4 regions of the Caballeronia sp. AZ7_KS35 genome follow, and region 3 is predicted to be linked to each of the others. Evidence: predicted binding sites of a transcription regulator. Region 3 holds the regulator's gene; each other region holds the start of a gene.
The links. Region 3 encodes LexA, which represses DNA repair genes until DNA is damaged. Its sites were predicted from a motif close to ACTGTATNNNNATACAGT; they were not measured.

Region 1: recA (recombinase RecA) is a predicted target of LexA. The motif match lies at 2,883-2,900, and genes of this name have one in related genera.
Region 2: NCT05_RS11855 (ATP-dependent helicase) is a predicted target of LexA. The motif match lies at 5,291-5,308, and genes of this name have one in related genera.
Region 4: imuA (translesion DNA synthesis-associated protein ImuA) is a predicted target of LexA. The motif match lies at 2,240-2,257, and genes of this name have one in related genera.

Annotation. Positions count from the first base shown of each region.
Region 1 is NZ_JALQDV010000001.1:717,009-724,872, reverse strand. It holds gene NCT05_RS03505 (DUF2889 domain-containing protein) at 1-631, opposite strand, end outside; gene recX (recombination regulator RecX) at 744-1,691, opposite strand; gene recA (recombinase RecA) at 1,711-2,781, opposite strand; gene NCT05_RS03490 (response regulator transcription factor) at 3,064-3,792, shown strand; gene NCT05_RS03485 (sensor histidine kinase) at 3,798-5,369, shown strand; gene NCT05_RS03480 (MFS transporter) at 5,603-7,261, shown strand; tRNA gene NCT05_RS03475 (tRNA-Met) at 7,350-7,426, shown strand; gene NCT05_RS03470 (ParB/RepB/Spo0J family partition protein) at 7,589-7,864, shown strand, end outside.
Region 2 is NZ_JALQDV010000009.1:340,878-348,741, forward strand. It holds gene NCT05_RS11830 (CreA family protein) at 1-146, shown strand, start outside; gene NCT05_RS11835 (helix-turn-helix transcriptional regulator) at 221-1,042, shown strand; gene NCT05_RS11840 (AzlC family ABC transporter permease) at 1,180-1,881, shown strand; gene NCT05_RS11845 (AzlD domain-containing protein) at 1,878-2,201, shown strand; gene NCT05_RS11850 (DUF4088 family protein) at 2,365-3,129, shown strand; gene NCT05_RS11855 (ATP-dependent helicase) at 3,138-5,258, opposite strand; gene NCT05_RS11860 (hypothetical protein) at 5,408-5,665, opposite strand; gene NCT05_RS11865 (hypothetical protein) at 5,736-6,152, opposite strand; gene NCT05_RS11870 (chitinase) at 6,760-7,864, shown strand, end outside.
Region 3 is NZ_JALQDV010000003.1:320,087-327,950, forward strand. It holds gene gnd (phosphogluconate dehydrogenase (NAD(+)-dependent, decarboxylating)) at 1-287, shown strand, start outside; gene NCT05_RS07675 (ABC transporter permease) at 349-1,194, opposite strand; gene nodI (nodulation factor ABC transporter ATP-binding protein NodI) at 1,199-2,161, opposite strand; gene NCT05_RS07685 (universal stress protein) at 2,475-2,984, shown strand; gene NCT05_RS07690 (DUF2939 domain-containing protein) at 3,020-3,619, opposite strand; gene NCT05_RS07695 (hypothetical protein) at 3,719-4,045, opposite strand; gene lexA (transcriptional repressor LexA) at 4,243-4,920, opposite strand; gene NCT05_RS07705 (sulfate ABC transporter substrate-binding protein) at 5,179-6,201, shown strand; gene cysT (sulfate ABC transporter permease subunit CysT) at 6,292-7,176, shown strand; gene cysW (sulfate ABC transporter permease subunit CysW) at 7,173-7,864, shown strand, end outside.
Region 4 is NZ_JALQDV010000009.1:232,780-240,643, forward strand. It holds gene NCT05_RS11280 (error-prone DNA polymerase) at 1-115, opposite strand, end outside; gene NCT05_RS11285 (Y-family DNA polymerase) at 128-1,591, opposite strand; gene imuA (translesion DNA synthesis-associated protein ImuA) at 1,515-2,228, opposite strand; gene NCT05_RS11295 (hypothetical protein) at 2,694-3,038, shown strand; gene NCT05_RS11300 (SOS response-associated peptidase family protein) at 3,077-4,036, shown strand; gene NCT05_RS11305 (KAP family P-loop NTPase fold protein) at 4,541-6,724, shown strand; gene NCT05_RS11310 (hypothetical protein) at 7,252-7,864, opposite strand, start outside.

The sequences.
Region 1 (7,864 bases), on a different contig from region 3:
CGGACTTTGTCTCCGGCCTGTCTTGCACCGTTGTTCCGGATCTGGATGGTTCGCCGGGCGCGTGGCCGAACCAGCGCGGGTAGTGTTCCCTGACCGCGGGTCCGTCGAAACGCAGCGCGTGGCATCGGCCGAGCTGAAACGGCGGCTCGTCGCGCTGCGCGTTGGCGTCGGCTTGCTTGAATGGATTGCCGTCCTCGATCTTCCAGACGTCGCCCGCGAATGCCTGAATGGCTGCGGTCGGCAAGACCCCGCACAACTCGGTGAGATGCGTGCAGCCGGCAGTGCCGCGCAGCAGCGTGTTGGCTTCGCGGCGAAAATTCTGGAGGAGATTGAGCCCGATGAGCTTGCGATAGACCGCATTGGACTCGGCGCACAAACCGCCATACGGCGCCCAGTCGGACGACGCTTCGACGTCGACGATGCTGAGTGTGCGATCGATGGTGATGCGCAGCCAGAGTTCATGGATCGGCAGGCCGTGCGGCCGGACGCCCGTCGCGAGCTGGAAGTCGCGCGGCTTCTCATCGGTTAGACAGGCTTCGATATCCCACAGGCCGTCGTCGCGTTCGAACGCTTCCACTCGAATCGCGCGGCTATGACGCAATTGTCGGGGAGCGGGAGGCGAGAGAGGCATGCTGGAGTGAGCCGGTACGGGGAAAACCGTGGAATTTTAGCATATCGGGTATTTCGAGCCGGGCATGTGCCTGACGAATGGAACGCGCGTGCGGATCAAGCCGAACGGGCGCTCAGTCGTCGACGATTTCCTCGCTCCAATCTTCGTCACCGCCCTTCAATATCTTGCCGATCGTACCGCTCGAAAAACCGCGCGCAGCCAGAAAGCGCGCCTGCTTGGCGCGCTCGGCGGGCGTCTCCGGCGGCACGCCGTATTTCTTTTCCCACACCGCCCTGGCGCGCGCGGTTTCGGACTGCGCGAGCTTGTCGGCGGTTTCGCTGATGAGCGTTTCGCCGACGGCATGCCGCTTCAGCTCGCTGATGATCCTGCTGCCGCCCATGCGCGACGCCCGCCGATGCACGACGCTCTCGACGAAGCGCTCGTTCGACAGCCAGCCATCGCGCTCGAGACTGTCCAACAGGGATTCGAGCGGAGCGGCTTCTTCGACGTACGGACGCAGCTTGCGCGACAACTCCGCGCGGCTGTACTCGCGACGCGACAGGAACGCGAGCGCGCGGCCCTTCAACGAGCGTTGCGGACGTTTGGGATTGTTGACTTCGTTTGCCGATGTCTTGCGGGTGCGCTGGCTGGAGCGGCTATAAACCGTTTCGCCGGAAACGGCTGGCGATGGCTCGGAAGGCACGCATTGTTCGAAGGGCTCGAATCGATCGGCGTCTTCGAATGGGTCCGGCGGGTTAGCGGACGGCGGGCTGCGATCGGCGGGGGGCGCCTTCGGCTGCGCTGTCGCCTGCTTCAGTAAGGCGCGAGCTTGTTCCAGGCGGGCCGCGCGATCATTCGCGTCTACGCTGCTTTCATCCCTTTTAACAGGCTCGAAAACGCGATGCGCCGACGCGAATGACTTCGCGCCGGCGCGTTCCTTGTTGCTGCGCCTGAAGCCGCCTGACTTCGACGATGCACCGCGCCGCTCGCTGCTTCGCTCGTAGCGATCGACGGAATCGGAATCGTCGCCGGTTCCGTTATCCGCCGGGTCTGCCTTGGATCCGAGCCGGCGCGTCTGCATCTTCCTTCAGGCTCGATGCTTACTCGTCGTCGGCCGCTGCGGCGCTTGCGACGACAGCTTCGCCCAATGCAGCGACGCCCAGCGATTCGCGGATCTTGTTCTCGATCTCGCGCGCGATGTCCGGATTTTCGCGCAGGAATTCCCGCGCGTTGTCCTTGCCCTGACCGATGCGATCGCCGTTGTAGCTGTACCAGGCGCCCGCCTTGTCGACCAGCTTCGCCTGCACGCCCAGATCGATGATTTCACCCTGACGCGAAATGCCTTCGCCATAAAGAATGTCGAAGATGGCTTCGCGGAACGGCGGCGAGACCTTGTTCTTCACAACCTTCACGCGCGTCTCGTTGCCGATGACTTCGTCGTTCTTCTTGATCGAACCGATACGGCGGATATCCAGACGCACCGACGAGTAGAACTTGAGCGCGTTGCCGCCCGTGGTGGTTTCCGGGTTGCCGAACATCACGCCGATCTTCATGCGGATCTGGTTGATGAAGATGACGAGGCAGTTCGTGCGCTTGATCGTGCCGGTGAGCTTGCGCAGCGCCTGCGACATCAGACGCGCTTGCAGACCCGGCAGCGAGTCGCCCATTTCGCCTTCGATTTCCGCCTTCGGCACGAGCGCCGCGACCGAGTCGATCACGATCATGTCGATGGAGCCGGAGCGCACCAGCGCGTCCGCGATTTCGAGCGCCTGCTCGCCCGTGTCCGGCTGCGAGATCAGCAGTTCGGGCACGTTCACGCCGAGCTTGCCGGCGTACTGCACGTCGAGCGCGTGTTCCGCGTCGATGAACGCCGCCGTGCCGCCGAGCTTCTGCATCTCCGCGATCACCTGCAGCGTGAGCGTGGTTTTACCCGACGACTCCGGACCGTAGATTTCCACGACACGACCGCGCGGCAAGCCGCCGACGCCGAGCGCGATGTCCAGCCCGAGCGAACCGGTGGAAACCACTTGAATGTCTTCGACCGCCTCACCTGCGCCGAGCCGCATGATCGACCCTTTGCCGAATTGCTTTTCGATCTGCGAGAGCGCGGCGGCCAGGGCCTTGCTCTTCTCCGCAGTCATGCCAGCCGGGCCTTTCTTGCTTTCTTCCATGAATCGTCCTTTGCTATGATGAACGGCGTCTGAGGCAGTGTTCACGGGGTTTTTCGCCGCTCGATCGAGCATACGAAACCGCCCTTCCCACTCACGCAGACACTGTATAAAAAAACAGTAGTTTTTGCAAGCCTGTCGCGGCGTGGCGCAGCTTTTTTTCCACGTCGCCCAAGCACGCAAGAACCACGAACACCTGGAGACCGCCGCGCCGGGCGACACACGGTGCCGGCAATGCCGATGCGCTTGATCGCGCATGCATGGCGTACAAAGGCGCACACGACGATGCGAATCCTCATTGCCGAAGACGACAGCATACTCGCGGACGGGCTCGTCCGATCACTCCGCCAATCGGGATACGCCGTCGACCATGTGAAGCATGGCGTCGAAGCGGACACCGCCCTTTCCCTGCAAACTTTCGACCTGCTGATCCTCGATCTCGGCCTGCCGCTGATGCCCGGTCTCGAGGTGCTGCGCCGCCTGCGCGCGCGCAATTCGCAGATGCCCGTGCTGATCCTCACCGCCGCCGATTCCGTCGACGAGCGCGTGAAAGGTCTCGATCTCGGCGCGGACGATTACATGGCGAAGCCCTTCGCGCTCAACGAACTCGAAGCACGCGTCCGTGCGCTCACGCGCCGCGGCGCGGGCGGCGGTCCGACCGTCGTCCGGCACGGCTCGCTCGCCTTCGATCAGATCGGGCGCATTGCGACGATCGGCGATCAGGTCATCGATCTGTCCGCGCGCGAACTCGGCGTGCTCGAAGTGCTGCTGCAGCGAACCGGCCGGCTCGTATCGAAGGAGCAGCTCGTCAATCACCTGTGCGAGTGGGGCGAGGAAGTCAGCAATAACGCGATCGAGGTCTACGTGCATCGGCTACGGAAGAAGATCGAGCCGAGCGGCGCGAAGATCATCACGGTACGCGGTCTCGGTTACACGCTGGAGAAAGCGGCCGCCACGACGAACGGCGCGGGCGGGCCCCACGCCGGCGAGTCCGCCAGCCATCACTATAAGTAGGCCGCATGGCGTCGCCCGTTTCCCACGAAACTCAGCGAAACGCACAAGCGAACGACGACTCCGACGCGCTGCGCGACGCGCGCTACGCGAATCCGTTCGCGCCGCCCGACGAGCTCGAGCCCGACGCCGAAACGCATCCACGCTCGCTCTTCGGCGAGATTCTCGACTGGATGCTCGCGCCGCTGCTGCTGCTCTGGCCGATGAGCATCGCGGTGACGTATCTGGTCGCGAAATCGATCGCGAACGGGCCGTTCGACCGCGCGCTCGAAGCCGACGCCTACGTGCTCGCGCGCCAGATTCAGCCGGTAAACGGCGTCGCGGAACTCCGCCTGCCCGACGCGACGCGCGATTTCCTGCGCGCCGATAACGTCGACAGCGTGTTTTTCCAGGTGCTCGGCACGCGCGGCGAACTCGTCGGCGGCGATCGCGACATGCCCTTGCCGCACGACGACGATCGTCCGCAGCCGGGCATCGTCGAGTTTCGCGACGATGTGCTGCGCGGCAACGATATCCGCGTCGCATACACGACGGTCGATCTGCCCGGCCTCGCGCCCGGGCGCGATCCGCACAGCGCGCAGCCGGTGCTCGTGCAGGTTGCGGAGACGCTCGACAAGCGCAGCCAGCTCGCCAACGACATCATCAAGGGCGTGATCCTGCCGCAGTTCGTGATCCTGCCGCTCGCGATCATCCTCGTATGGTTCGGGCTTTCGCGCGGGCTCGCGCCGCTGCACGCGCTGCAGTCGAACATCCGCGCGCGCCGCCCCGACGATCTGTCGCCGCTGCAGGCCGGCAGCGCGCCGCCGGAGATCGCGCCGCTCGTCGCGTCGTTCAACGACCTGCTCACGCGCCTCGAACAGAACATGGAGTTCCAGAAGCGCTTCATCGCCGATGCCGCGCATCAGATGAAAACGCCGCTCGCGGGCCTGCGCATGCAGGCGGAACTCGCGATGCGCCAGGACGTCTCGACGGAAGTGCAGCGCTCGCTAGAACAGATCGCGATGAGTTCCGAGCATGCCGCGCGTCTCGTCACGCAATTGCTCGCGCTCGCGCGCGCCGAGAATCGCGCGACGGGGCAGATATTCACGCGCATCGTCCTGACCGATCTCGCGCGGCTCGCGGTGCGCGACTGGGTTCAGGCGGCGCTCGCGAAACGCATGGATCTCGGTTACGAGGAGCCGCCGTTTGCGGTCGAAGTGGAAGGCAATGTCGTGATGCTGCGCGAGATGCTGTCGAACCTGATCGACAACGCGATCCGCTACACGCCGGCGGGCGGGCGCATCACCGTACGCGTGCGGACCGACGACGACGATCTCGATCTCGTGCATCTGGAAGTGGAAGACACGGGACTCGGCATTCCGGCGGCGGAACGCGAGCGCGTGGTCGAGCGCTTCTATCGCATTCTCGGGCGCGACGGCGACGGCAGCGGACTCGGTCTTGCCATCGTCAAGGAGATCGCGGCGATGCACGGCGGCGCGCTCGCCATCGAGGATCACGTGTATCAGGACAGCCCGCGACTCGCCGGAACGCTTGTCCGCGTCAGTCTTCAGCGGGTTTTTCCTGCCCGGGACAAACCCTGAGCGCGAGCGCGGCAGATTCGCATTTCGCGCGCACGAAGCACGAGCATAGACGAATTTAGACGATCGTTCGCAACACATATGCGCGGCTTCGGCGCAAATCGTCGTTTCGGACGTCACTCGCGTCCGGATACGCCGCGTCAGAACGCCGTAAGTTTTCGTTCCAATAATCCTTTGCACCGGGAGCCGCCTTATCGCGGACCGATGTAATCGAAAATCAGAACAGGAGACGATGCATGGCTACGGTCGAAGGGCGCGTGTCACACGCACCGATGACGGCGGAGGAGAAGAAGGTCATCTTCGCTTCGTCGCTCGGCACGGTGTTCGAATGGTATGACTTCTATCTGGCGGGCTCGCTCGCCGTCTATATCAGCAAGACGTTCTTCTCGGGCGTCAATCCGACGGCCGGCTTCATCTTCACCTTGCTGGGCTTCGCGGCGGGCTTCGCGGTGCGTCCGTTCGGCGCGATCGTGTTCGGGCGGCTCGGCGACATGGTCGGGCGCAAGTACACGTTCCTCGTGACGATCGTCATCATGGGTCTGTCGACGTTCCTGATCGGCTTCCTGCCGGGATACGCGACCATAGGCATCGCGGCGCCGATCATCTTCATCGCAATGCGGTTGTTGCAAGGCCTCGCGCTCGGCGGCGAATACGGCGGCGCGGCGACGTATGTCGCGGAACATGCGCCGTCGAACAAGCGCGGCGCGTGGACGGCGTGGATCCAGACCACGGCGACGCTCGGCCTCTTCATCTCGCTGATCGTGATTCTCGCGGTCCGCACGATCATGGGCGAAGAGCAGTTCGGCGCTTGGGGCTGGCGCATTCCGTTCCTCGTATCGATCCTGCTGCTCGCGATCTCGGTGTGGATTCGGATGAAACTGCATGAATCGCCGGTGTTCGAGCGCATCAAGGCGGAAGGCAAGACCTCGAAGGCGCCGCTCAAGGAAGCGTTCGGCGAGTGGAAGAACCTGAAGATCGTGCTGCTCGCGCTCTTCGGTCTGACGGCGGGACAGGCGGTCGTGTGGTACACGGGCCAGTTCTACTCGCTCTTCTTCCTCACGCAGACGCTCAAGGTCGATGGCACCAGCGCGAACATCATGGTCGCGGTGGCGCTGCTGATCGGTACGCCATTCTTCGTGTTCTTCGGGTCGCTGTCGGATCGCATCGGCCGCAAGCCGATCATCATGGCGGGCTGCCTGATTGCCGCGCTCTCCTTCTTCCCGCTCTTCAAGGCGCTCGCGCACTACACGAATCCGACGCTCGAAGCCGCGACGCAGAAGTCGCCGATCGTCGTCATCGCCGATCCGGGCGAGTGCTCGTTCCAGTTCAATCCGGTGGGCACGGCGAAGTTCACGAGCTCGTGCGATATCGCGAAGAGCGCGCTGTCGAAGGCCGGTCTCAACTATGAGAACGTGGCGGCGCCGGCGGGCACGCAGGCGCAGATCAAGGTCGGCGAAACGGTGGTGAACACGTACGACGGCAAGGCCGCCGACGCGAAGACGCAAGGCGCGGCGTTCGACAAGACGCTCGCCGGCACGCTGAAGAGCGCGGGTTATCCGGCAAAGGCCGATCCGGCGCTGATCAACTGGCCGATGGCGATCGTGGTGCTGACGATCCTCGTGATCTTCGTGACGATGGTCTACGGCCCGATCGCGGCGATGCTGGTCGAGATGTTCCCGGCGCGCATCCGCTATACGTCGATGTCGCTGCCGTATCACATCGGCAATGGCTGGTTCGGCGGCTTCCTGCCGGCGACCGCGTTCGCGATCGTCGCCGCGAAGGGCGATATCTACTCGGGCTTGTGGTATCCGATCGTGATCGCGTTGATCACCTTCGTGATCGGCATGCTGTTCGTGAAGGACACGCGCAAGTCGAATGTCTATCACGAGGATTAATCGACGGGCTTCTGCGCGATTTGTTAAATAAATCGCGCAGAAGGGGTTGACACCCGCTTCGACGCTCGCCATAATCTCGTCTTCTTTCGGCGAATTAGCTCAGTCGGTTAGAGCGACGGAATCATAATCCGCAGGTCCGGGGTTCGAGTCCCTGATTCGCCACCAAATTTGTCGCATGAAAACAAGGGCCTAGAGAAATCTAGGCCCTTTGTTTTTGGTCAGCAGTGAGTCCTGTGTCAACGGAGTGTCGACGCACCTTAGGCGTCTGGCAATGGCACGCCTCTGATATACTTTCGGCAATAGTTCACTCTCAACACTTTGCGTCAAGTGACTGATTCCATTCAAAACCTTCCAACAATCGGTCAAGTTAGCAAGGTGGCTTTCGCCGACTTGAGATTCGATCGGTCGAACCCGCGTCTTATGACCGGGGATGAGTGGTCTGTCTCTGATGATGTCGCGCTGATCAACGCCTACAGAGAGATCGCGGCGTTGGATGAGCTAGTACTTTCGATCGCGACAAATGGGTACCTTAACCTTGAACCTCTGATCATCCATGGGGACGACGGTGGCCCCTACACGGTTCTTGAGGGCAACAGGCGTCTC
Region 2 (7,864 bases), on a different contig from region 3:
AGACGCTGCATGTGGTGCGCGTCGTCGATACGAAACGCAATACGCTCGTCTATCTGACTTACAGCGACCGCATCGCGACCGGCAGCCCGAAAAACAGCGTGACGGCGGTTCCGATGCCCGAGGGCACGACCATACCGGTGAAGTGACACGCAACTGTCCGGCCGGGCGCGAAGCAAAGTTGTAAACTGGGCGATTCCGCTTATCTCAGAATTGCTCGATCATGCACGCCGACCGTTTCCGCAATGCCGCACGCTACTGGCGCTCGCCGCTCGTGCCGGACGCGGACATGGTCACGGCCGAATACTACGATCACGAATTCTCGCCGCACTGGCATGACGCCTATACGGTGCCCGTGATCGAGGCCGGCGCGGAGTGCTTCGACTATCGCGGCGCGCATCACGTCGCCGAAGCCGGTTCGGTGCCGGTGATCAATCCCGGCGAAGTGCATACCGGCGCGCGGGCCGTCGATGCGGGCTGGCGCTATCGCGTGTTCTATCTGCCGGTGCCGTTCGTCGAAACTCTCGCGTGCGACCTGTCGGGGCGGCCGGAATCGTCGCCGTGGTTTCCGGATGAAATCATCCGCGATCCCGATCTCGCGCGGCGTTTGCAGATCGCGCATCGCCTGCTGGAAAACGGCGCCGACCCGCTCGCCGCGGAACTGGCGCTCGTCGATGCAGTGACGACGCTGCTCGGACGCCACGCGCTCGAACGTCCGCGCATCGCGCCGCTCGCCGCCGACGCGCACCGCGTCACGACGATGAAATCCCGCCTGGCCGACGATCTCCTCGAACCCGTCACGCTCGCCGAACTCGCGCAGACGGTCGGTCTCTCGACCTTCCACGCCGCGCGCCTCTTCACGCGCGAAACCGGTCTTGCGCCGCATGCGTGGCGCAATCAGCTGCGGATCGTGCGCGCGCTGCCGGCGTTGCGCGCGGGCGCATCCGTGACGGATGTCGCGGCGGCGAGCGGTTTCACGGATCAGAGTCACTTCACGCGCCATTTCAAGCGCACGTTCGGCGTGCCGCCCGGCCGCTGGCGTTAGGCGGTCCGGCCTCGGGAAAGCGCAAGAACGTACAAGCATTCTCATCGACGTTTTGCGTATCCTCGCTTCCATAGGAGGAAATCTTGAAAGCAACACCTTTGCGCGAATTCGCCGCCGGCGCACGCGACACCATCCCGATGATGATCGGCGCCGCGCCCTTCGGCGTGATCTTCGGCACGCTCGTCACCGCAAGTCCGCTCACGCTCTGGCACGGCCAGTTGATGTCGCTCGTCGTGTTCGCGGGCTCGGCGCAGTTCATCGCGGTCGGCCTGATCGCGTCGCACGCGAGCTTCGCCGTCATTCTGGCGACGACGCTCGTCGTCAATCTGCGTCATGTGCTCTATTCCGCGACGCTCGCGCCGTATGTCGCGCATCTGCCGCGCCGCTGGCGCTGGGCGCTCGCGGGCATGCTCACCGACGAGGTCTTCGCCGTCGCCTACGCGCACTATCGGAAGCGCGCGCCGGGCGAGATCGGGCCGCACTACTTCTTCGGCTCCGGCGTCGCGATGTATCTGAACTGGCAGTTGTGGACGCTCCTCGGCCTCCTGTTCGGCGCCGCGTTTCCCGGACTGAAATCGCTCGGGCTCGACTTCGCGATGGTCGCGACGTTCATCGCGATCGTCGTGCCGCAGCTCGTCGCCGTGCGCTTCGTCGCGGCGGCGCTCGCATCGGGCGTGCTGTCGTTCGCGTGGCAAGGCTGGCCGTACAAGCTCGGCCTGCTCGCGGCGGTGTTCGTCGGCGTGGCCGTCGGCATGCTGCTCACGCTGATGGAAAACCGTCCGCAGGCGAAGGGCCACGCGAAACATCGTCTGAAGAACGCGAAGGAGCGCACGCAATGAACTACGTCACGCTGATCTTCGGCATGGCGGCCGTTACGTTTGCGATCCGCGCCGCCGTGTTCGTGCTGGGCGAACGCCTGCCCTTTCCGCCGATCGTCCGCACCGCGCTTTCGTTCGTGCCGGTGACGGTGCTCACCGCGATCATCGTGCCGATGACCGTCTCGCCGCACGGCAACGGCGCGGAAATCACCTGGCGCAATCCGCAGCTCGTGGCTGCGATCGTCGCGATCATCGTTTGCGCGTTCACGAAGCGGCCGCTTTTGACGATTGCCGTGTCGCTCGCGGTGTTTTTGGCGTGGCAGTTCGCCGTGCTGCGCTAAACGTTTTCTCTCCATCAGCCGTTAAACGGCTTTCAAAGAGCATCGAAGAATCCTCAAGTTCCCGAAGCGCGCGCCGATAACAGAAACGAATGGACTCCGCCTGAGACGCGGCGCCGACAGCTTTTCCCGCCTTCGGAGATCGAAGGCGGAACCGGGAACCAACATGCGTCAAATCACCTTATCGTTACGCGACGAGACCATCGCTTCGCTGCAGCGCGATTTCGAAGCGTTCACGCGTCTGTCGCTGAAGCTGGATCCGCAATTCGTCACGCCTTCGTTCGAGGACTTCCTGCGCGCGAAGCTCCTGGACAACAACACGCCGCTCACCGAGCAGGCGGTGCAGCGCATGCTCACGCACGGCCAGTACGCGTGGGCGAAGCGCGCGCTCGACAAGGAGTTTCCGGACGTCGTCGAGATCCTGATCCGGCAGGCAGCCGAGCACGGCTTCGCGTTCGCGATCCGCGCGGACTGGACCGCCGAGGATCTCGTCAAGGCATCGCGCGCGTGGGCGACGGCGATCGTCACCGAAGCGGACGGCGACGTATCGCAAGTCGACATGCTCGCCTCGCAGATCAAATCCGCGGCGGCGGATATTCGCGAAGTCGAGGAAAAGATGCAGACGCCCGCATGGCGTCTCGCCGATTCGCTACGTCAGCGCGTGTATGAAACCAAGATTTCGGTGGAGACGAGCATCGGTTCGACCGCGCGCGAGAAGCTCGGCGAACTGCGCTGCCTGCTGCGGCTCGGCATCTTCTATGGCTCGATCCAGAAGCAGGAAGCGCAGCAAGTGCTGGAATATCTGCGCTCGCTGCGGCCCGAGCTTTTCGTCGAAGAGCCTTACGACGGCTACACACGCTTCGCAGCATGGCTGCGCAGCATCTTCTCGCCGTCGCCGCGCGCGCCGCGTGCATCGCGCGCGCAGCGCTGAGATTCAGGTCAGTCCCACATTCCCTTTAGGCGCGCCGCGATATCGATCTTCGCTTTCGCGGCCGCAGCCAGCCCCGCCGCCGTCGGCGCAGCGGGCGCGATGACGGGCGGCCACGCGGCCGCTTCGAAGTTCTGCATCAGATGCGGCGGAATGAAACGCGTGCGCTGCGCCCATACGTGACGGTCGCCGAGATGCGTCTGGTTGTACACGTAGAAGCGCTGCGGCGTGATGATGTGCAGGTCTTCCTTCGCGCGCGTCATCGCGACGTATAACAGCCGCCGTTCCTCGTCGAGTTCTTCGTCGCTGCCCGTGCCGAGATCGGACGGAATGCAGCCGTCGACGCCGTTCAGCACGAACACGTTGCGCCATTCCTGGCCCTTCGCCGAATGGATCGTCGAGAGAATCAGATAGTCTTCGTCGAGCAGCGGCACGCCGGATTCGTCGCTGGTCGCGTCGGGCGGATCGAGCGTCAGTTCGGTGAGAAAGCGCTCGCGCGTGGGATACGTCGCCGCGATGCTTTCCATCTGCAACACGTCGCCGATGCGGATCGCCGCGTCCTCGTGATTGCGTTCCAGATGCGGCTCGTACCAACGCCGGATCATTTCGAACTCGGCGGGCCAGCCGGAGTCGCGGCCGCAGAGCTTCGCCATCAGGCCGACGAAACGCGGCCAGTCCTCCGACGCGCGCGCGGGCGCCTGAAACGCGGCGATCGCATTCGACGCCACCGCGTCCGGCGCGCTCACGCTGTCGAGCAGGCGCCCGGCGATCGCCGGTCCGACGCCCGGCAACAACTGCGCGACGCGAAAGCCCGCGACGCGATCGCGCGGATTCTCGGCCCAGCGCAACACCGCGAGCACGTCCTTGACATGAACGGAATCGAGAAACTTCAGTCCGCCGAACTTCACGAACGGAATGTTCCGGCGCGTCAATTCGATTTCGAGCGCCGCGCTGTGATGCGCGGCACGAAACAGCACCGCCTGCGCCTTGAGCTTCATGCCGCCTTCGCGCGCTTCGAGCACTTTTTCGACGACATAGCGCGCCTGATCGGCTTCATCGGCGACGGCAACGACGCGCGGCTTTTGCGCCGATGCCTTGTCGGTCCACAGATTCTTCGTGTAGCGCTCGGTCGCGAGGCCGATCACCGCGTTCGACGCTTCGAGAATCGGCAAGGTCGAACGATAGTTGCGGTCGAGCGTGACGGTCGCGGCGGGCGGATCGAAGTGGCCGGGAAAATCGAGGATGTTGCGCACCGTCGCGCCGCGAAACGAGTAGATGGATTGGGCATCGTCGCCGACGACGGTAAGGCCGCGCCCGTCCGGTTTCATCGCGAGAAGAATGGATGCCTGCAGACGGTTCGTGTCCTGGTATTCGTCGACGAGAACGTGATCGAAGCGGCTCGCGAGATCGGCGGCAATCGACGGCTCCGCCGCGAGATGCGACCAGTAGAGCAGCAGATCGTCGTAATCGAGCACGCTTTGCGCCTGTTTCGCGCTGACGTACGCGGCGAAGAGGCGCTTCAGGTCCGCTTCCCACTCGCGGCACCACGGATACGACTGATCGAGCACGGTCGCCAGGGACGCGCCCGTGTTGACGACGCGCGAGTAGATCGCGAAGCACGTCGATTTGGCGGGAAAGCGCTTTTCCTTCGACGACAAACCGAGCTCGTGCCGCACGAGGTTCATGAGATCGGCCGAATCCTCGCGATCGTTGATGGTGAACGACGGCGCGAGCCCGACGAGATCGGCGTAATCGCGCAACAGCCGCGCGCCGACGCTATGGAACGTACCCGACCACGACAAACCCTGCGCGATTGCGCTTCTCGTGCCGAGCGCGTTCATTGCGATGCGCGACACCCGCCGCGTCATTTCGAGCGCCGCGCGGCGCGAAAACGTGAGCAGCAGGATGCGATGCGGATCCGCGCCTTTCACCAGCAGATGCGCGACGCGATGCGCGAGCGTGTTGGTCTTGCCCGATCCCGCGCCCGCGATGACGAGCAGCGGCCCGCCCGCGCGCCCCGGTTCGTCGACGCCGAATTCGACGGCCTGACGCTGCGCCTCGTTGAGCTTCGCCAGATAGTCGGCGACCTGTTTCGTGGTGGATTCGTCGGCGGTGTCGGGGAGCGTGAGCACGGGAGAAAGGCGGCGGGAAATGAGTGACGCACACTGTATATCCATACAACCCGCACGCGCAAGCCTTTGGCTCGACAAGGGTTTTGGCCCCAAATGCAACGAGCCCGGCTCGCACGGAACCGGGCTCGCATCGCTGCAAAAGATTTGCGTCAGTCGGCCTTCTTCGCGTTCTTGAGCTTCGCTTCGGCGGCGGCTTCATTGGCGTCCGATTGCGCCTCGGTCTTTTTCTTGTCGGCCTTGGCTTGCGCGACGGCCGCCTTCTTGTCGGCCTTGCTCTGTTCCTTCGCGGCCTTTTGATCGGCGGCAGTCGGCGTATCCGACGCCGTTTGTGCGAACGATGCCACGCTCGCGCTCGCGAACGTCCCCGCGATCAGCGCGGCCAGCAGTGCATGAGTTTTTCGATTCATGGTCTTCTCCCTTGTTCGATGCCGCGAGCCGCGCCAAACGCGAGCTCGCGGCGATTCCCGGTTCCCCCGCTTAATGCTGCAAGCCGGTGTCCTTCGGTGCGTTCGGCTCGGTCGCGTTCAATTCGGCCTTGGCGGCGTCCTTGTCCGCCTTGCGATTGATCTTCGCGTTCTTCACCTCTTCCTTGTACTGCGCCTTGGCCTGCTCGGTTTGCGCCTTCAATTCGGCCTTCGACGCCTTCTTCGACGCGCTGTATTCGGCGTTCGCCTTCGCATTGGCATTGCGGCGCTCGACGAGCGGATCGGTCGGCGCGGGCGCGACGAGGTTCTGCGGCGGCGGCGTCATCGGCTGTTGGGCTTGCATCGGCTGCACTTGCGCTTGCGTTTGAGTCTGCACCGGTGCGGACTGGGTCGCGGTCTGCGCATAAGCGCCCGAAGCGGCGAAAGTGGCGATGGCGGAGCCGATAAAAAGGATTCGTGCGCGAGTCATGAGCTAGTCCTCTCTTTAGTTGGCGTCGGCGGCGCTCTTACGACGATGAAACGAGCGATCCGCGCGACTTTTGTCGATTGGAAAGATGACCGAAGCTGCATCGATCAAATGGTCGGACCGGCGGTCAATCGGGCAAGTTCGCGAAAATCAGTCACTGTTACCGACGGTTTCATCTGGCTACATTTGCCAACGAGCGCCCTTGCGTGGGGATTACCGGTCCTCGCGATCCCTGAGCACGGCGCATGCCCGGCGCACATCATCGGTATCTCGCTCTTCCCAGCAGCCGCAGAGCGGGTTTCATCCGTTGAAGCTCGACGCGCAAGTTGCGACCACGGGCGAAAAACAGATGGTGGGCCGCATAACAGCAGGTAACGGCCCCGACGCTAAGAAGACAATCAACAGGGCAACGATGTGACAATCGGTGACAGTTCATGGCACCGATATTGAACTATCGCACGGTACGATGATAATCATTAGTCCTGCCACTTAAATCAAGGCAGGCGCGACCTGACTGTCGGTCAGGCCGATAGAAAGGCTTCGCGTTCCTGTCCCGGTCTGAACGTCAGTGCGAACCCGATTTCCTTTGGCTTTTTGAATAAGAATCGAGATGGCAACATCAGCAACTGCTGCAAGACCCGCTTCGGCGCCGCAACCTGCGTCTGCACCCCAGCCCGCTTCAGGTGGCCAACGCAGTGCGCCTGCAGTCCCTCGTAACGCACCGCAAGCGACGCCGCCCGACACAAAGGTCAAGAAGTTGTCGTTTGCCTTCCCGTTCCTGAAGAAGGGGCAGAGGGATACGGATGCGGCAGTCAGGTTCACCGACGAACACGAGATTTACCAACTGCTCTCGGAGAAGGAACCCGGCGGAACCTTCTTGGTGAGTAAGAAAGGCTTTTGGCACGGCGGTATCCACATCACCGACAGCGGCGCGGGCAGCAAGGTGGATCTGAAGCAAGGCGTGCGATGCATTGCAGATGGCCACGTCATTGCATACCGGGTGAACCGGACTTATCCGGTGAGCCAACTCGGAAACGTGCAAGCGCCCTTTAGCACCGGATTCGCTTTGGTTCGCCATTCGATGGAGTTCCCGAAAGGCACGAAGCTGACTTTCTATAGCCTGTACATGCATCTGCAAGCGTACGAGGAGTATGAGCGCGATACGGGCAAGGCCAAACCGGCGTATCTATCTGCGCTTGCTCAGTACAAAGTCACGTCCTATGCGCGGGACAAGGCAGCTCCGAGCCGAACCGGTCAGGCGCCAGATGCTAGTCAGCAAGGTTTGAGAATCCGCAGCGCTCCGAAGACGGGCCGTGGAGCAAGTCCGGCGCTTGGCATTCTGCCCCAAGGTGCGTCTGTGAGTATTGGCGAGCGGCAACATGGCTGGGGCAAGATCACGGACGCGCGTGGTGCGCAACCGTACGCGGCCCAGGTGGGCGATGCTCCGCCCACCACAGTAGTGGGCGGTTGGATATTTCTGGGTAGCGAGAACGGTGGTCCGGTGGTGCAGGAAATCATGCCTGACGATGCCTTCGATCGCGTCATGGTTACGTTGTTGGCCGGTGGAGCAGACGACGCGAATGCGCAGGGCATCGCCGTGAAAGCGGGCGAATTGATAGGCCATCTTGGCCGCTTTGATTCATTGAATGCGAATCCGCCGTCCGCCACGAAAATGGCGCACATCGAGGTGTTCTGTGACGACAGCGTCAAATCGT
Region 3 (7,864 bases):
CGGAAGTGTGGCGTCGCGGCAGCGTGGTGTCGTCGTGGCTGCTCGATCTGACCGCGGGCGCGCTCGCGGGCGACGGCTCGCTCGACCGCTATTCCACCGAAGTCGCGGACAGCGGCGAAGGACGATGGACGATCGAAGCGGCAATCGAGGAAGCGGTGCCGGCGCAAGTGCTGTCGGCGGCGCTGTACACGCGGTTCCGTTCGCGCGATGCCGAATCGTTCCCGGAACGCATGTTGTCCGCGATGCGCTTCGGCTTCGGCGGGCATCACGAGTTTCCGGTGAAGTAGCGCGCTTTCCTTTTCGGCGATGTCAAAACGGCGATCGGCTTTCGAAGTCCATCGCCGTTTTTCATTTCATCATGCGCCGCCTGAAAAGCCACGCGCACAGGAAGAACGGCACGACCGCATACGCGCAGAGCACGAGCGCATGCAGCGCGAAGCCGTCGAACGGGCGGCCGAGCATCGCCGGACGGATCAGCTCCACCGCGTGATACAGCGGCAAGACCTGCGTGACGTGTTGCGCGATCGCGGGCAGTTGCGCGATGGGAAAGAAGACGCCGGAGAGCAGGAGCATCGGCGTGAGCGCGAGCGTCTGATAGAACATGAAGAAGTCGTAGCTCGGCGCGAGTGCGGTGACGACCATCGCCGTGCTGGCGAACGCGAGTCCTGTCAGCACGATGACCGGCAACGCGATCAGCATCGACGGAAAGCTCGCATAGCCGAGCGCGCCCGCGACGATCATGATCGCCACGCCCGACAGCACCGACTTGCTCGCGGCCCAGACGATCTCGCCAAGCACGATATCGCCGAGCGTGAGCGGCGTGTGCATGATCGCTTCCCAGGTGCGCTGAACGTGCATGCGCGAGAAGCCGGAGTACATCGATTCGAAGCTCGCGGACATCATCACGCTCGACGCCGCCGTGCCCGCCGCGAGGAACGCGATATACGACACGCCGTCGACGTGCCCGACCATCAGGCCCAGACCGAGGCCGAGGCCGAAGAGGTAGATCATCGGATCGGCGAGATTGCCGATCATCGAGGCGATCGCGAGTTTCTTCCAGACGAGATAGTTGCGCCGCCACACGGACATCCAGTGCGTGGCGTTCGCGGGCAACGCGCTGGAAAGCGGCGTGAGGTTTTGTGCGCGCTTCGGCTCGCGCTGTTTGTCGATGCGGGATCGTTCGAGCGTATCCATTGGCTCAGTCCACCATCTCACGTCCGGTGAGACGCAGGAAAACATCTTCGAGATTCGCCGGACGATGCAGATAGCGCACGTCCGCGCGGCCCTTCACGCGCGCATGCACGGGCTGCGGATCGTCGACGTAGCAAAAGAGCGTCTCGCCGCTCACTTCCATGCGCGCGACGAGCGGCGCAAGCTCGGCGGCGAGCGCTTGCGGATCGGGTCCGTAGATTTCGATCACGTCCGAGCCGATCACCGATTCGATCAGCTCGCGCGGCCGTCCTTCGGCGATCTTGCGGCCCTCCTCGATCACGCACAGGCGATCGCAGAGACGCTCGGCTTCTTCCATGAAATGCGTCGTCAGCAGGATGGTCTTGCCGCGCGCAAGCAGCGAGCGCAGACGCTCCCAGATCAGATGCCGCGCTTGCGGATCGAGCCCGGTGGTCGGTTCGTCCATCACGAGCACATCGGGATCGTTGACGAGCGCGCGCGCGAGCGTGAGACGCCGCTTCATGCCGCCCGACAACTCGCCGACGCGCGCATCGGCCTTGCTCTCCAGCCGCGCGAACTCCAGGAGCGACGGTACGAGCGCATCCATGCGCGCGCCCGTCAGGCCGAAGTAGCGGCCGAACACCGTCAGATTTTCGCGGACAGTGAAATCGGGATCGAGATTGTCGAACTGCGGCACGACGCCCACGCGCTCGCGGGCGAATCGGGCGCGCGCGGGCACCGGCTCGCCGACGAGACGGATCGCGCCGCTATCGGGCGAAGTGATGCCGAGCAGCATCTTGAGCGTCGTCGTCTTGCCCGCGCCGTTCGGTCCGAGCAGTCCGAAGCATTCGCCGGGCCGCACATCGAACGACAGGCCGTCGACGACCGTGCGCTCGCCGTAGTGCTTCCTTACTTCGCTGAATTCGATGGCGGGTGCGCGGTTTCCATCGGCGTCGCGTGTAGCGCTTTGTTGCAAAGTTTGATCAGTCATGCATCTGTGCGCAGGGAAAGCCGGATGAGGGAAATCCAGCGGGCTAGTGTAATCCATTGCACCAAGGCGGCGCTTGGCGTGCAACCGCATGCTGCGCGCGCGTGTCAAACCCGTGCGGGGCGCGTCGAACCGGTTCCGGCCGAAAGTGCCAGAGGCTTGTCCGTCGACGTTTTTGTGGTTCTGGCACGGTGCGAGCTAGCGTGTTCGCGCCGGTAAGCGTTTTCCAGCGTTGTCTCCCATGGGACGACCCACGATGATGAATCAACGCCGCGGGCAAGTCGCGCTCAACGGCACGTTGGCCAGGGAGGTCAAGATGGAGAGCTACCGAAAAATCCTGCTGTGCTACGACGGCTCCAGAGAAGGCCGCAAGGCACTGCGTCAGGGCGCCAATCTCGCGCTCGACCTGAATGCGGAGACGCATGTGCTCGCGGTGGTGGATATGCGCTCGAGCATCGCGCAGAGCGCCGGACTGCTAACCGACATGGCCTGCGGACGCTTCGAAGAGGCCGCGCGCGACATCCTGCAAGAGGGCGTCGAATGGCTGCGCGAGCGTGGCCTTCAGGCACAGGGACATTTCGCGTTCGGCCATCCGATCGACGAAATCGCGGCGCTCGCCGACAGCCTTCAGGTCGATCTCGTCGTCGTCGGGCATCGCTGCCGCAGCGGCCTCGCGCGCTGGTGGATGGGCGCGGGCAACACGCCGCTGCTGGATCGCGTGAAGTGCAGCATCCTGGTTGCCGTCTGTCAGGCCGGTGAATCGGCCGAAGCGGAAGACGAAGCGGCGTACGCGGCGAAGCCCGTCAAGGCCGAAGCCGGGGCGTGATGCGGTGCGAAGCGTGAACCGCGACGCTTGACGCGTCAACCGTTGAGATCGACCGCGACGAGCTTCCACGACACGAGCCCGTTGCGGTGGAAGATCGCGGAGTATCGCGCATCGCCGGCGCCGTGTTGATACGTGACGACGAACGTGTTCAGGCTTCGATAACCCGCCGTCGTCTGCGGTGGCTCTTTCGGCGGCTGCCGTGCGGTCGTGACGCCGGACGCGGGCCCATTCCCCGCATTCGCTGGTGCGCCGTCGCCAGCTTGCGGCGGACGCTCGCCCGGATCGCCGCGCGGCGGGATGCCGTTCAGAATCGCCGCGACGCCGTCCGGTGTGGCATACGAATCCACCAGCGGACCGACGAGCGCCGCGCCGATCATCGCACCGATGATCGCAAGCGGATTCCCGCTCTTTTGAATATCCACGCGACGCGTGAGCAGCGCCGCGATCTGGTCCTTGAGGCTCGCGCGCAACGCCGGAAAATCGACGTATTCGTTGACGGTTTGCGCATCGCGGGCATCGGCCGCGCGCTTCACGCGATCGAGTGCGATGTAAGGCGATGCGTAAACGAAACCGAGCGCCGCGACGATAACCAGGACGACGAGCGTAACGACAATAGAACGGGTAGTGCGGGACATGCTTGGGCCGAGCCTCTTGCAAAACGTGAATTACGGATTGACCGCGCGGGCGTCGGTTAAATCCCGTGAATTCACGTCGTGCGTGCGATGGCGTTCCATTCAGGCGAGGATTCCGCCGGCCAGCCCGGCATTTTCCTCGGCGATGCAGCGGTCGATCATGCGCGAAACCTCGTCGATCTTGCCCACCAGAATCACGCGCGATTGCCCGCGATACACGCGCACTGGCGCGCGCTGCTCGGCCTCGGCGTGCACCGTGCTGTTGAGGGAAACGCGAGCGAAGGCCGGCTGACGGGACGGCAACGCGGGCATTTCGTTGAAGAGATCGGGCGTGGCTTCGGCGCGCGGCATGCCGCAGGCGATCAGCGTGCGCAGATGGCGCAGGCGGCCGAATTGACGGAAGGGCAGCAGACGGGCAAAACGTTCCATGATGACTCTCCAGACGATAGGACGCACCGCGGCGCACCGCGCGCGGTGGCCGTCATGCTTGTTGTGTTGTGAGACGCCTGAATCAGGTGTCGAAAGCGGTTGGTGAGGCTATCTTGCGATGTCAATGAGACATTTCGTGTCTCGGTGCGAAAGTAATGTGCTTCGACTTTCGTGCCTTGCCCGTTCGCGGGCCAACATCAGAACTCGCCGGAGCGGATCAGCCCGACGGCAATGCCTTCAAGCGCGAAATCGCCGCTGCCGGCGCGCACGAAGATGTTTTCATACTCGGGGTTTTCGGCGATGAGTTCGACGCCGTCCGCGCGCCGTTTCCAGCGCTTGACCGTGACGTCGTCGCCAAGACGCGCGACGACGATCTGTCCGTCTTTCGCTTCGTTGCGCTTTTGCACGGCGAGAAGATCGCCGTCGAGAATGCCTGCGTCGCGCATCGAGAGGCCGCGCACCTTCAACAGATAGTCCGGCTTGCTGGAGAAGAGCGCGGGGTCGCACGCATAGTGCTGCGAGATGTGCTCCTGCGCGAGGATAGGACTCCCCGCCGCGACCCGGCCGACGAGCGGCAGAGACAATTGCATGATGCTCTGATGCGGCAGCGTGAACTGATGCGGCAGCTCCTCGGACCGATCGATGCGAGATGCATCGCCGAGCAGCCGGATGCCGCGCGACGAACCCGCCGCCAGCTCGATGACGCCCTTGCGGGCCAGCGCCCTGAGGTGCTCCTCGGCGGAATTGGCCGAACTGAAGCCGAGCTCCGCCGCGATCTCGGCGCGCGTGGGCGGAAAGCCCGTGCGGTCGATCGCGCGCTGGATGAGTTCGAACACCTGCTGCTGCCGCGCGGTAAGTTTTGATGTTTTGGTCACTGGCTCGAGCCCCTGATGCACTGTATGAATGGACAGGTGACTGTATTTTTATACAGTATTTGGCGCTTTTCAAGCTTTACTTTAAGTTCGCGGCCACGAAGCCTCCGCACCGTCGGATCGCGCCCGCCGGCGCTTCTTCCATCCAGGAATATCGTTCTTAGCAGTTTTACGTATAAAAAAGTGAATAACGATTATTTTCAATCATATAGAGGCCTCGTTAGACTGATTCCGTCAATTCGATAAGACGGAGAACGGGGAATGCAAAGCATCAACACGGGATTGCGACGGCTTCTTGCTGCGGCGACGCTTGGCGCGGCGGGTTTGATCGTGACGGCGCCGGCGCAGGCGGATACGTCGTTTCTGAACGTTTCCTACGACCCGACCCGCGAGCTGTATCAGGACTTCAATCAGGCTTTCGCGAAAAAATGGAAGGCGGAGACGGGCGAGACCGTAACCTTCAAGCAGTCGCATGGCGGCTCGGGCGGCCAGGCGCGCGCGGTCATCGACGGACTGCAGGCGGACGTCGTTACGCTCGCGCTCGCTTATGACATCGACGCGCTCGCGGGCAAGGGACTCGTCGGCGCGGACTGGCAGAAGCGCCTGCCGGACAACGCATCGCCGTACACGTCGACGATCGTGTTTCTCGTGCGCAAGGGCAATCCGAAGCACATCAAGGACTGGGACGATCTGACGAAGCCGGGCGTGTCGATCGTCACGCCGAATCCGAAGACATCGGGCGGCGCGCGCTGGAACTACCTCGCGGCGTGGGCGTACGCGCAGCACAAGCCGGGCGGCAACGAGCAGACCGCCAAGGAGTTCGTGACGAAGCTCTACAAGAACGCCGGCGTGCTGGATTCCGGCGCCCGCGGCGCGACGACGAGCTTCGTGCAGCGCGGTCAGGGCGACGTGCTCATCGCGTGGGAAAACGAGGCGTTCCTGTCCCTGAAGGAATTCGGTCCGGACAAGTTCGAGATCGTCGTGCCGTCGGTGAGCATTCTGGCGGAGCCGCCGGTCGCGGTGGTCGACAAGGTCGTCGACAAACACGGCACGCGCAAGCTCGCCGAAGCGTATCTCAAGTATCTCTATAGCGACGAAGGGCAGCAGATCGCCGCGCGCAATTTCTATCGGCCGCGTTCGGACAAGGTGCCCGCCGATCTGACGAAGCAGTTTCCGAAGCTGAAGCTCTATACCATCGACGACACCTTCGGCGGCTGGACCAAGGCGCAGAAGACGCATTTCGCGGATGGCGGCGTGTTCGATTCGATCTATCAGCCGCAATAAGCGTCAACCGGCGACGCGGCGCGTTCAAGACGCCGCGCGCCCGAAGCAGCAACGCGCGCCCACCCCGCGCGCAAAAAGGATGATTCAAGGATGACGACTCTCACATTCAGGAAACCGAGCGCGCTACCCGGTTTCGGCCTGACACTCGGCATCACGGTGGCTTATCTGAGCCTCGTGGTGCTGATTCCGCTTGCCGCCACCTTCGCTAAGACGGCGACGCTCGACTGGGCGCAGTTCGTGCGCGCGGTGACGTCGCCGCGCGTGCTCGCATCGTATCGGCTGACGTTCGGCGCGGCGCTCGGCGGCGCGCTCATCAACGCGGTGTTCGGTTTTCTCGTCGCGTGGGTGCTCGTGCGCTACACGTTCCCGTTCAAGCGCATCGTCGATGCGATGGTCGACCTGCCGTTCGCGCTGCCGACGTCGGTCGCCGGCATTTCGCTCGCCGCGGTCTACGCGGGCAATGGCTGGATCGGGCAATATCTCGCGCCGCTCGGCATCAAGGTCGCGTTCACGCCGCTCGGCGTGCTCGTCGCGCTGACGTTCATCGGCCTGCCGTTCGTCGTGCGTACCGTGCAGCCCGTGCTCGAAGACTTCGAGCGCGAGCAGGAAGAAGCCGCCGCGTGCCTCGGCGCGACGCGCTGGCTCACGTTCCGGCGCGTCGTGCTGCCGTCGCTCTTTCCGGCGCTGCTGACGGGCTTCGCACTCGCGTTCGCGCGCGCGTTGGGCGAATACGGCTCGGTGATTTTCATCGCGGGCAACGTGCCGATGAAGTCGGAGATCACGTCGCTGCTCATCATCACGAAGCTCGAACAGTACGACTATGCCGGCGCGACCGCGCTCGCCGTCGTGATGCTGTGCGTGTCGTTCCTGATGCTTCTGTTGATCAACACGCTGCAATGGTGGCTGCAGCGCCGCACGAGCAAGACGGGCGCGGCGCCGGTCAACGTCTCCCTGGCAGCGGGAGAAACGGCATGAGCAAGGTGCTTCCATTGCAGACGACGACACAGCGCGACGCGCACGGCCTCAATCCCGTCACCGAGCCGCGCGCCGTGCGATGGCTCCTGACCGGTATCGCACTCGCGTTTCTCGCGTTCTTTCTCGTCGTGCCGCTCGTCGCGGTGTTCGTGCAGGCGTTCGCCAAGGGCATCGACTATTACTTCGAGTCGCTGAAGGATCCCGACGCGTGGTCCGCGATCAAGCTCACGCTGATCACCGCCGCGATCGCCGTGCCGCTGAATGTCGTCTTCGGACTGGCGGCGTCGTGGGCGATCGCGAAGTTCGAGTTTCGCGGCAAGGCGCTCCTGACGACGCTCATCGACTTGCCGTTCTCGGTGTCGCCGGTCATCTCGGGTCTCGTCTACGTGCTGATGTTCGGCGCGCAAGGATGGTTCGGCCCGTGGCTCGCCGCGCACGACGTGCAGATCATCTTCGCGGTGCCCGGCATCGTGCTCGCGACGATCTTCGTCACGTTTCCGTTCGTCGCGCGCGAACTGATTCCGCTGATGCAGGCGCAAGGCAACGACGAAGAGGAAGCGGCGCACGTGCTCGGCGCCTCGGGATGGCAGATCTTCCGGCGCGTGACGTTGCCCAACGTGAAGTGGGGCCTGCTCTACGGCGTGATTCTCTGCAACGCGCGCGCGATGGGCGAGTTCGGCGCGGTGTC
Region 4 (7,864 bases), on a different contig from region 3:
GTTGCGATGCGCGCAACACCAGTTCCTCGCCGTGTGAAGCGCCACGGAGGAATGAGAAGTTGGTAAATGCGAATAGCTCCGCATAGTCCGGCAACGCCGACGAGGGAAAGTCCACGACGACACCTGCTTATCCGAACAGGCCATGGAGGAACCATCGGACTTCTTCCGTCTTCACGCTCGGGCGCTCGCGGTATATCCAGTAGCAGCTCTTGTCGCTCGCCTCGGCGACATAGTAGTCGCGTGTCACCAACTCGCCATCATGCCAACCTGCTTCGATTCTTTCACCGGTTGAGACGAGTTTGAGCGGGGAGCCGTAGAAAGGTCGATGATTCTTCACCATCAAGCGAAGCGGCTCCTCGAGCAGCCATGTCGGACGCGGCAACCCTTCGGGCGGCACCGACAACTTCGCGTCATCCTGGACGGACACCCAACGATTGGCGAGTTCGGGCCGGTGGTCGCAAGTCGGCGCCGGGCGCAGCACGTTCTCCGCACCCAGTCTTGCGACTAGCAGTTCAAGGAGGCGGTTATGGTCTTCCGCCGAACCGCCCGGGTCGGGGAATAAGTCCTCCGACGGCGGCTCGGCAGGTTGGACCTTCGACGCGGTCAAGCGCACGGCGATAACCGCCGCCTGCAGCTCCGTGCGCCCAAGCCGTTCTTTCAGCAAACGAACGAGATGCTCTTCGTGCCACGTTGGCTCCGCGAGCGCAATTTCCAGGACGGTCGGCTCGACTGCCTGTCGACCGCGCTCGTGTTCGAGCGCCACCGTCGCAAGGGTGAGCGCGAGCTGTTGCGCGCTCAGCCAGCCGCACAGCTGCACAATAAGCCGACGTGCCGAGAACAGCACCGCTTCGGCATGCTCGACGCGGTCCGGAAGCTCGGTGCGCGCGCTGAAGTTTGGCGGGACCTCGAGCCATTCATATAGCTCCGGTGACAGACCATAAGCACGGTCGAGAGAATCCAACAAATCCACACCACACCTCTTCTTTAGTCCAGCGCGCGGCAGGCGCCGGATGTCGCTCAACGCTCGGCAGCCGAGACCGTGAAACCAGTCAGCGAATGCGCGGACTTCCTGTACGACCATAAACGGTAACGAGTCAAGATGCCGCTCGAGCGAGCGCATCTTGACTACGCGGCAACGCCCGCGCTTGGCAAGCAGCCAGGCGCCCTGCCCGGTCGGCGCCACGCTCATGCGAACGGTTACGCCTATCGACTTCACGACGCGTCGGATTTGCGAGCAGACGCTTCGAATGCCGCCGAAGAGTCGCAGGCTGGCGGTCACGTCCATGACGATGGTTTGTTCGTCGCATAGCGCGACCTGTGGCGAGAAGCGCAGCAGGCCGAAGGCGACTGCGCGCTGCATCTCCGCCTCAAGCTGGACGCTTCGGTCATACACCGCAGCGTCGGGGGCAAGTGTCGCTACCCCGCCTCGTTTCATCCCCGGTAAAACGCCTGCTTCCCGTGCCGCCGCATCCATCACAATTACCTTGTCGCGCTCAAGCACCGCACACCCGTGTTCAGTCGGAGGTGACCACCTCGGACGGAACACCTCCAGCGAAAGCCGGGGCAGGAAGATGGCGACGAACACGGCCATAAGGGCTCAATAGAATCGGCGATGGTTGCAAAGAGACAGACAGCTGCTCGGTTTTCGTTGGGCCTCGTCGCTTCACCACATCAACGACGAGGCCGCCATCAGCGGGTCTCACTCCGAGCCGCAGCGTTGCGGGCGACGCGTCTTGCGCGCTCGCCAACGGCCGAATGAGCACGAGCAAGGTTTCGGTCGCTTGCGCAGCCAGGTGAAGGCGCCGAAGCGCTTCAGCCCGTATGTGCTGCTGCCAGAACACCAGGGCACCGCAGCTCTTGGCTTGCAGCACGCGTTCGGCGCACCAGAGGGCGTCCGCCGTCTTGGGCGCCTGCAATCTCAACACCTTGTTCAACGGCAAACCGAGATACGAGAACGCCAACGCGTTTGGAACGTGCGGCGCCTGCAGCAGCACGATGGGGCGCGTACTGCGTTCGAGGAGAGCCGGCTTCAACAGCCGCATCTCGCCAGTCCCTGGCTGCTGGACAAGCAGTTCCACCAACGCGCCGAGCGGCCAGCCTCCGCCCGGCAACTCGGCCGACAGCGCGGCGTATCCGGTGTCGACCGTCTTGCCGTACGCGCGGGCGAGCTGAGACCCGCGCCAAAGGCTCGGATGAATCGACTCGATGTGTTGAGGCAGAGCGGCCATCTTTCTGAAACACTGTATGGATGTACAGTATCGTAACGCAAAAAGTGAAGCAGTGAATTGCCCCTTTAGTCGCTCCTGGGAAGTCGAATGGCTATGCTTGTACGGAGGTAACCTATGCCCGAGGTCGCCGAATTCGTCGCATGGCTGGGCGAAGCCTGGCGACGCGGCCATCGACGAAGCTGTGGCACGCGGCAAGCTGGTGAGCCGACATTCTTCTCGCAAGATAACGGACGCATCGTTGGTACGAGTTCGATTGAGGACGACAACCGATGGAGGGTCAATGGCGGCATCCGAGACCGCCATCATTGCGAGGGGTGCGACGGTTCTTGCGTCGGAACGAAACGCGGTTTAGTCAGCGCGGAGGATTGAAGGGATTGACGGCGCCGACCGGTTGAACACGTCGTCGACCGAACCATCACCGACTGCACCGAAGTTCAGGCAAGGAGAACAAACGGGACCCACGGAATGGATAAACCTGATATAGACGAAGTGCCGGGCGCACGCGCCGATTTGCTGTGCTTCCTGGTGGCAACCGTCGCTGCGTCGCACACGCTGACGCGCGAATGGCGCATCGACCATGTCGTTGAGAGCAGTCGACTTTGGCTGGCGAGAAGCGGCGTATCGATGCATTGGCTTAACCGAGTGCTGCTTGGCCAGCTTGCGATGAAGATTGCCAAGCGCGAGTTGAAGGCCGCTGGCATCGCGGTACGGCAGAGCGACGTGCAGGTGCTGTTCACCGGCGAAATGAAGCTTAATCACGCGAGCTCGGTGGTTCAGAAGATGATGAAGTTGTGCAAGCAATCTCTCTGAGCCGGTCAGCCAATCAATCGACCAAAAGAAGGCAACGCATGTGCTACTCGGCCCAAATTCAGGCGGACTATCGCAGGTATGTGAGAAATTTCGGTGCACACATGGACATCGAGGAATTCGCGCGCCTGTACTTCGAGCGGGCCGAGGGCAGCAAGGCGAAGATTCCCAAAGCGGTCGACGACGCGTTTCGCGAACCGCAGACTGATGCCGAGAGCGAGATAAAAGCGTTAATCGACCGGTACAACCAAGACCAGACGACGAAGCTTGAGCAGGAGCTATTCAAGCAGCGAACCCGCCTTGCGGACGCCGAGCGCACATTGAAGTCGAAGGTTACGAAGGCGGCCACCGAGAGCCTGCGCATTGCGACCGCCAAAATCGAGGCCTCCCTACGCCGACTCGAGGACATCAATCGGACCGGGCCCGAACGTCGCGACTCACGCATCTTCCCCGGCTCTTACGCGCCCGTGCTTGTGATGGAAAACGGAAGATATGTGGTGAAGCCGATGCGCTACCAGTGCAGAATCGCAGGCAAGCCCGCGAACTACGACTTCAAATACCCCGGGACTTACAACGCGCGACGCGATAATCTCGAAGGCTTCTGGAAACCCTGTTTCGGCTACACACATGGCGTGATGCTAGTGGACGTCTTCTACGAGAACGTCAAAAAGGCGAAGTACGAGAACACGCTGCTTGAGACGCACGACCGAGACGAGAACGTCGTCCTTGAGTTTCGCCCGAGCAACGGCCAGTTGATGCATGTCGCATGCCTCTGGTCCAGATGGACCGCGCCAGGGCAGCCCGACCTGCTGTCCTTCGCCGCAATCACGGACGAGCCACCGCCCGAAGTCGAGGCTGCTGGCCACGACCGATGCATCGTGCCAATCAAGACTGAGAACATCGACGCGTGGCTCAACCCGATTGCGTCAAACCTGGAAGCAATGTACGCGATACTTGATGACAGGGACCGACCATACTACGAGCATCGACTGGCTGCATAGTAGACCTCGCATATGTTCATTCGTGTCTCGTGGTTACCGCGTCTGTAACACATCGAAGGGACTTAATACTCTCTTGACTCGAATGGCTTCGAACGAGGAGACCTTGTCGCCGAAGAGCGCGACAGTCTAGCTTCTCGCAATCCGCGTCCACCGAATTTTCTTGGAGGCAAACTCCCCACGCTCACCCTCAGATTTACGCTCGCAGCGCGTCCTTTGCCAAATCATGACTCCGATTGCGCGGTATGCATACTGCTGACCGTTCTGCTTCGTGCAGCGGCACGACTGGTCGAACATCAACGGCAGCGGTCCCAGGACAACCGGTATTGTGTCGGGTGGCAGACTAGCCAGGTTCTCGCACGCGTCGAAGCGCAGGCGCCCTTGCATCGCGACCTTCTGCCGTGATGCACCGGCTAAGCGCTGTCGGTGTCGCTCACGTGCGGCGTCACAGGTCCTGCGTCGACATAATATTGCCTTTCCCCAATATCAACGCTTTTGACAAATTCGATGGCTCGCTCTCTGCCCGTAACATTTCAGCACGACCGCCCACACGTTGAGACCGACCTCTATGGCCGAAAGTCGTTTGCCGAGCATGTAGGTCGGCTCTTGGCGCTGCCGCCGGCGAGTCCGGGAATCGTCGTCGGAATCGAAGGGCCATGGGGCTCGGGCAAGACAACGGTAGTTCGTTACATCGTCGACGCGCTGAAGACAGCTTCCAAGACGGCCCCTATCGTTGTTGAATTCAACCCTTGGATGCTGGCCGGCGCAGATGCTCTGGTTGAGGCGTTGCTAACGGAACTCGCGTCTGGAATCGGCATGGACGGGCGGAAAAAGCGCGCAAAAAAGTCCTTGGAAGTGGCAGGCAAAATCCTTGGCTACGCTGGCTTGCTGCGACATTTGAAATATGTGAAATACGTTCCCGGCGTCAGCTTGGTTGGAGTGGCGGCTGATACAGTTGGCACTGCGCTTCACGATGCCGGTGAGATTGCAATCAAAGCGGCCGACACTGCTGACAACGCAAAGAAGGTCGTCGAGGAAGCCGAAAAACTTGTGTCCGTCAAAGTTGGACTGGGCGAGCGCAAGAAGGAGGTCATCAAGGCGCTAGGTAAGCTTGACCGAAGTATCGTAGTCATCGTCGACGACCTGGACCGGTTGACGCCCGACGAAATCAAGGCAGTGTTTCGCACTATCAAGGCCGTTGCAGATTTTCCGCGCGTTGCCTACCTTCTCGCTTACGACCGAAACGTAATCAGCGAGAGCCTCGGCGGAGGTCCGATTGCTGGAGGAGAAGCGTATATCGAAAAAATTGTTCAGGTCGTGTACCCAATTTCGCCCGCATTCCCGTGGCAGTTACAAGGGCATATCACAGGGGAGATTACCACCCTTCTCGAGCGCATCAATCGCAAGCTAGAACCGTTCGAGTCCGAATTGTTCGCGCGGGCGACCTCGATTGCGTGCAATCTGTGCCGCTACCCCCGCGACATTGTCAGACTGACGAACCGATTAACGCTTAGCCTAGAAAGCACAAAGTATGAGGTGAATGCCGCTGATGTCATCGTCGCCGAGGCACTTTTCCAGCGATTTCCGAACATCAGAGATGCGGTTGTGAGAAATCCCGAGCAGTTCACCGGGGCATTCTGGTCAATAGCAGATGAAGCGCGGGCGACTGACTGGTCGATGTATTTCACTCGGTCGAAGGAGGAGAGACGCACGGCGTGGCAGGCCCATCTTCCACAGGACAAAGCAGACAATGCCGCAGCTACTGCAGCACTTAGATGTCTCTTTCCGTTGACCGGAGGCGTGAGTCCCAGCTCGTATCCACGCAGTCACTTGCGTCTATCCGAGCTATCGAGACTAATTCGCTTCTTTGCCCTTACATCGGTCGCCGGCGTGCACGAAGTCGCAAATATTCATGCCATGTTGGCAGAGCCAAGCCAAATAGGCGAATTGCTGCAGGAGGTCGATTACAACAGCGCCGCCGAGATTGTCAATCATATGACCGCCTATCTCGATACCGCTAAGGCCATAGACGGCATCGGCGTGGCGCGGCAATTGTTAAAAGCCTCTCTGGCCAATAAGCCGGATATGGCCGCAAGTCGGGATTTTAGCCGCTCTGTAGCAGTTTTATTGGCAAGCTGTCTTGAGTTTTGCGGAGAAACTGTGCACGACGTCGTCACCGAATTTGTTAGCTCGGCTCCGCTAGCTTACGCCCTCGACTTCCTCACAATAGCGGGCATGTCCCACGGGGAAGTGAGAGGAGCAGATGGCTACAAAATTAGTGAAGCGCCTGTGTTCGTCGCTGACGCGAGCGTCATCACCTCGAGCATTGACTTATGGCGGCGACGCGCGGAAGCTTCTATGGCTTCTGGCGAGGTGGTGGCAGAGAATGACTTCTTCGCCGTCCTGTACGGGCTTGGAAATCTTGGGCGCGCCTCGCGCAACGCCGATGCGATTCATGCGTTCCGACGGTTCTGCATCGACGTGAAGGGGGGATTGGAATTTTTTCTTGAGACGGCGCGACCCTTCAAAGAATTCCAAGCCGAGCTCTTTTACTATTACGTTTGGGATGCAGATGAGATGGCTGCCCTTTTGGAAGCATCATCTGTGTCCGACCAATATTCTTGGTATGCGGCTCGTCTGCGCGATGATAAAGCGGTGCGGGAATTCATTGCAGCGCGCAGTCAGGGGTGAACGGATACGCACAACTTCAACTGGCCCACCCATGACAGCTGCCGGTAGGTCTGCAGCTCTGCTAAAACGTTGCAGTGCAGTGCCGAACGGCGGCCACTCTTTGCCGCGACACACCGGCGCGTCTGACAGGCCAGCCCTGACGCCTTGGTCAGGAACCGATTGTCACCAGTTTAAAGGTGAGCCTTGACATTCCTTGCTTGAGCAGCTTCACAACATGCCGCGAGAAACGAATGTCTGCGCTTTCATGCCGGCTGCTCGCCGGACCAGCTGAATGCCACCGCCAGAAGCATCAGGTCATGGTTTTTGCATGAGCCCCAAGCTATTCGTCGGACTCAGGTAGCAGCAGTTGCCGCGTGCGATTCATGACCCAAGCCACCTCCGCTAGCGAAAAGTCCCACTCGACAGCGTCGACCTTCAATCTCACGCACCTCTCGGCCCGGGTCAACGCAACGTCCGACGACCGACCCGAGCTATCAATCTTCCGCGCTACGTACGCGGAAAGCTGACGAGCAAGGTCCTCCCACCCGTCATATCGTACCCGCCGTTGTTCCTCGGTGAGCCCGCTGTGATAACCGCTTCGTCTTCCCGTCCGTTAGAGCAGAGAACAAGGGAAGAATCTTTGGCCATTTTGTCTGCGGGTTGTTGTTGTAGTGGTGCAGTTGCGCGAATTCATTTCCTGCAATCAGCTGACGCCACGCCCTCTGATTCCGGAGCACCTCAATCACTCGCATATTCACATCTGGAGTCCACGCTCCGGTCTTAGACTTATCGGTGTTGACATGCAACTTCGCGAATTCATTCACATGTTTGGTGACGAGGTAATCGAATTTTGTAGCGTCAAGCCATTGGATATGGTTGTGTCGCAGCCCGGTGTAAAGTGCGCAGAGTATCTGGTTGAGTGCGTGAGGCTGGGGTAGTATTAGCGAGCGATTCTTCTCCCCATCTTTGACGTCAAAACATTTCAGGGAGAGGAAATTTGGGATGTGGCGCAGCGGGGTGGCTTTGCCTTTGAAGAATAGAACAGGAATACACCCGCCAAATTTCTCAATCAAATCTGTCGTGTCTATAAACCTCCTCCGATTCATATACTGAGAAAATGAGGAGCCGTCCACCTCACCAGATAACACTCCCTGCAGAATG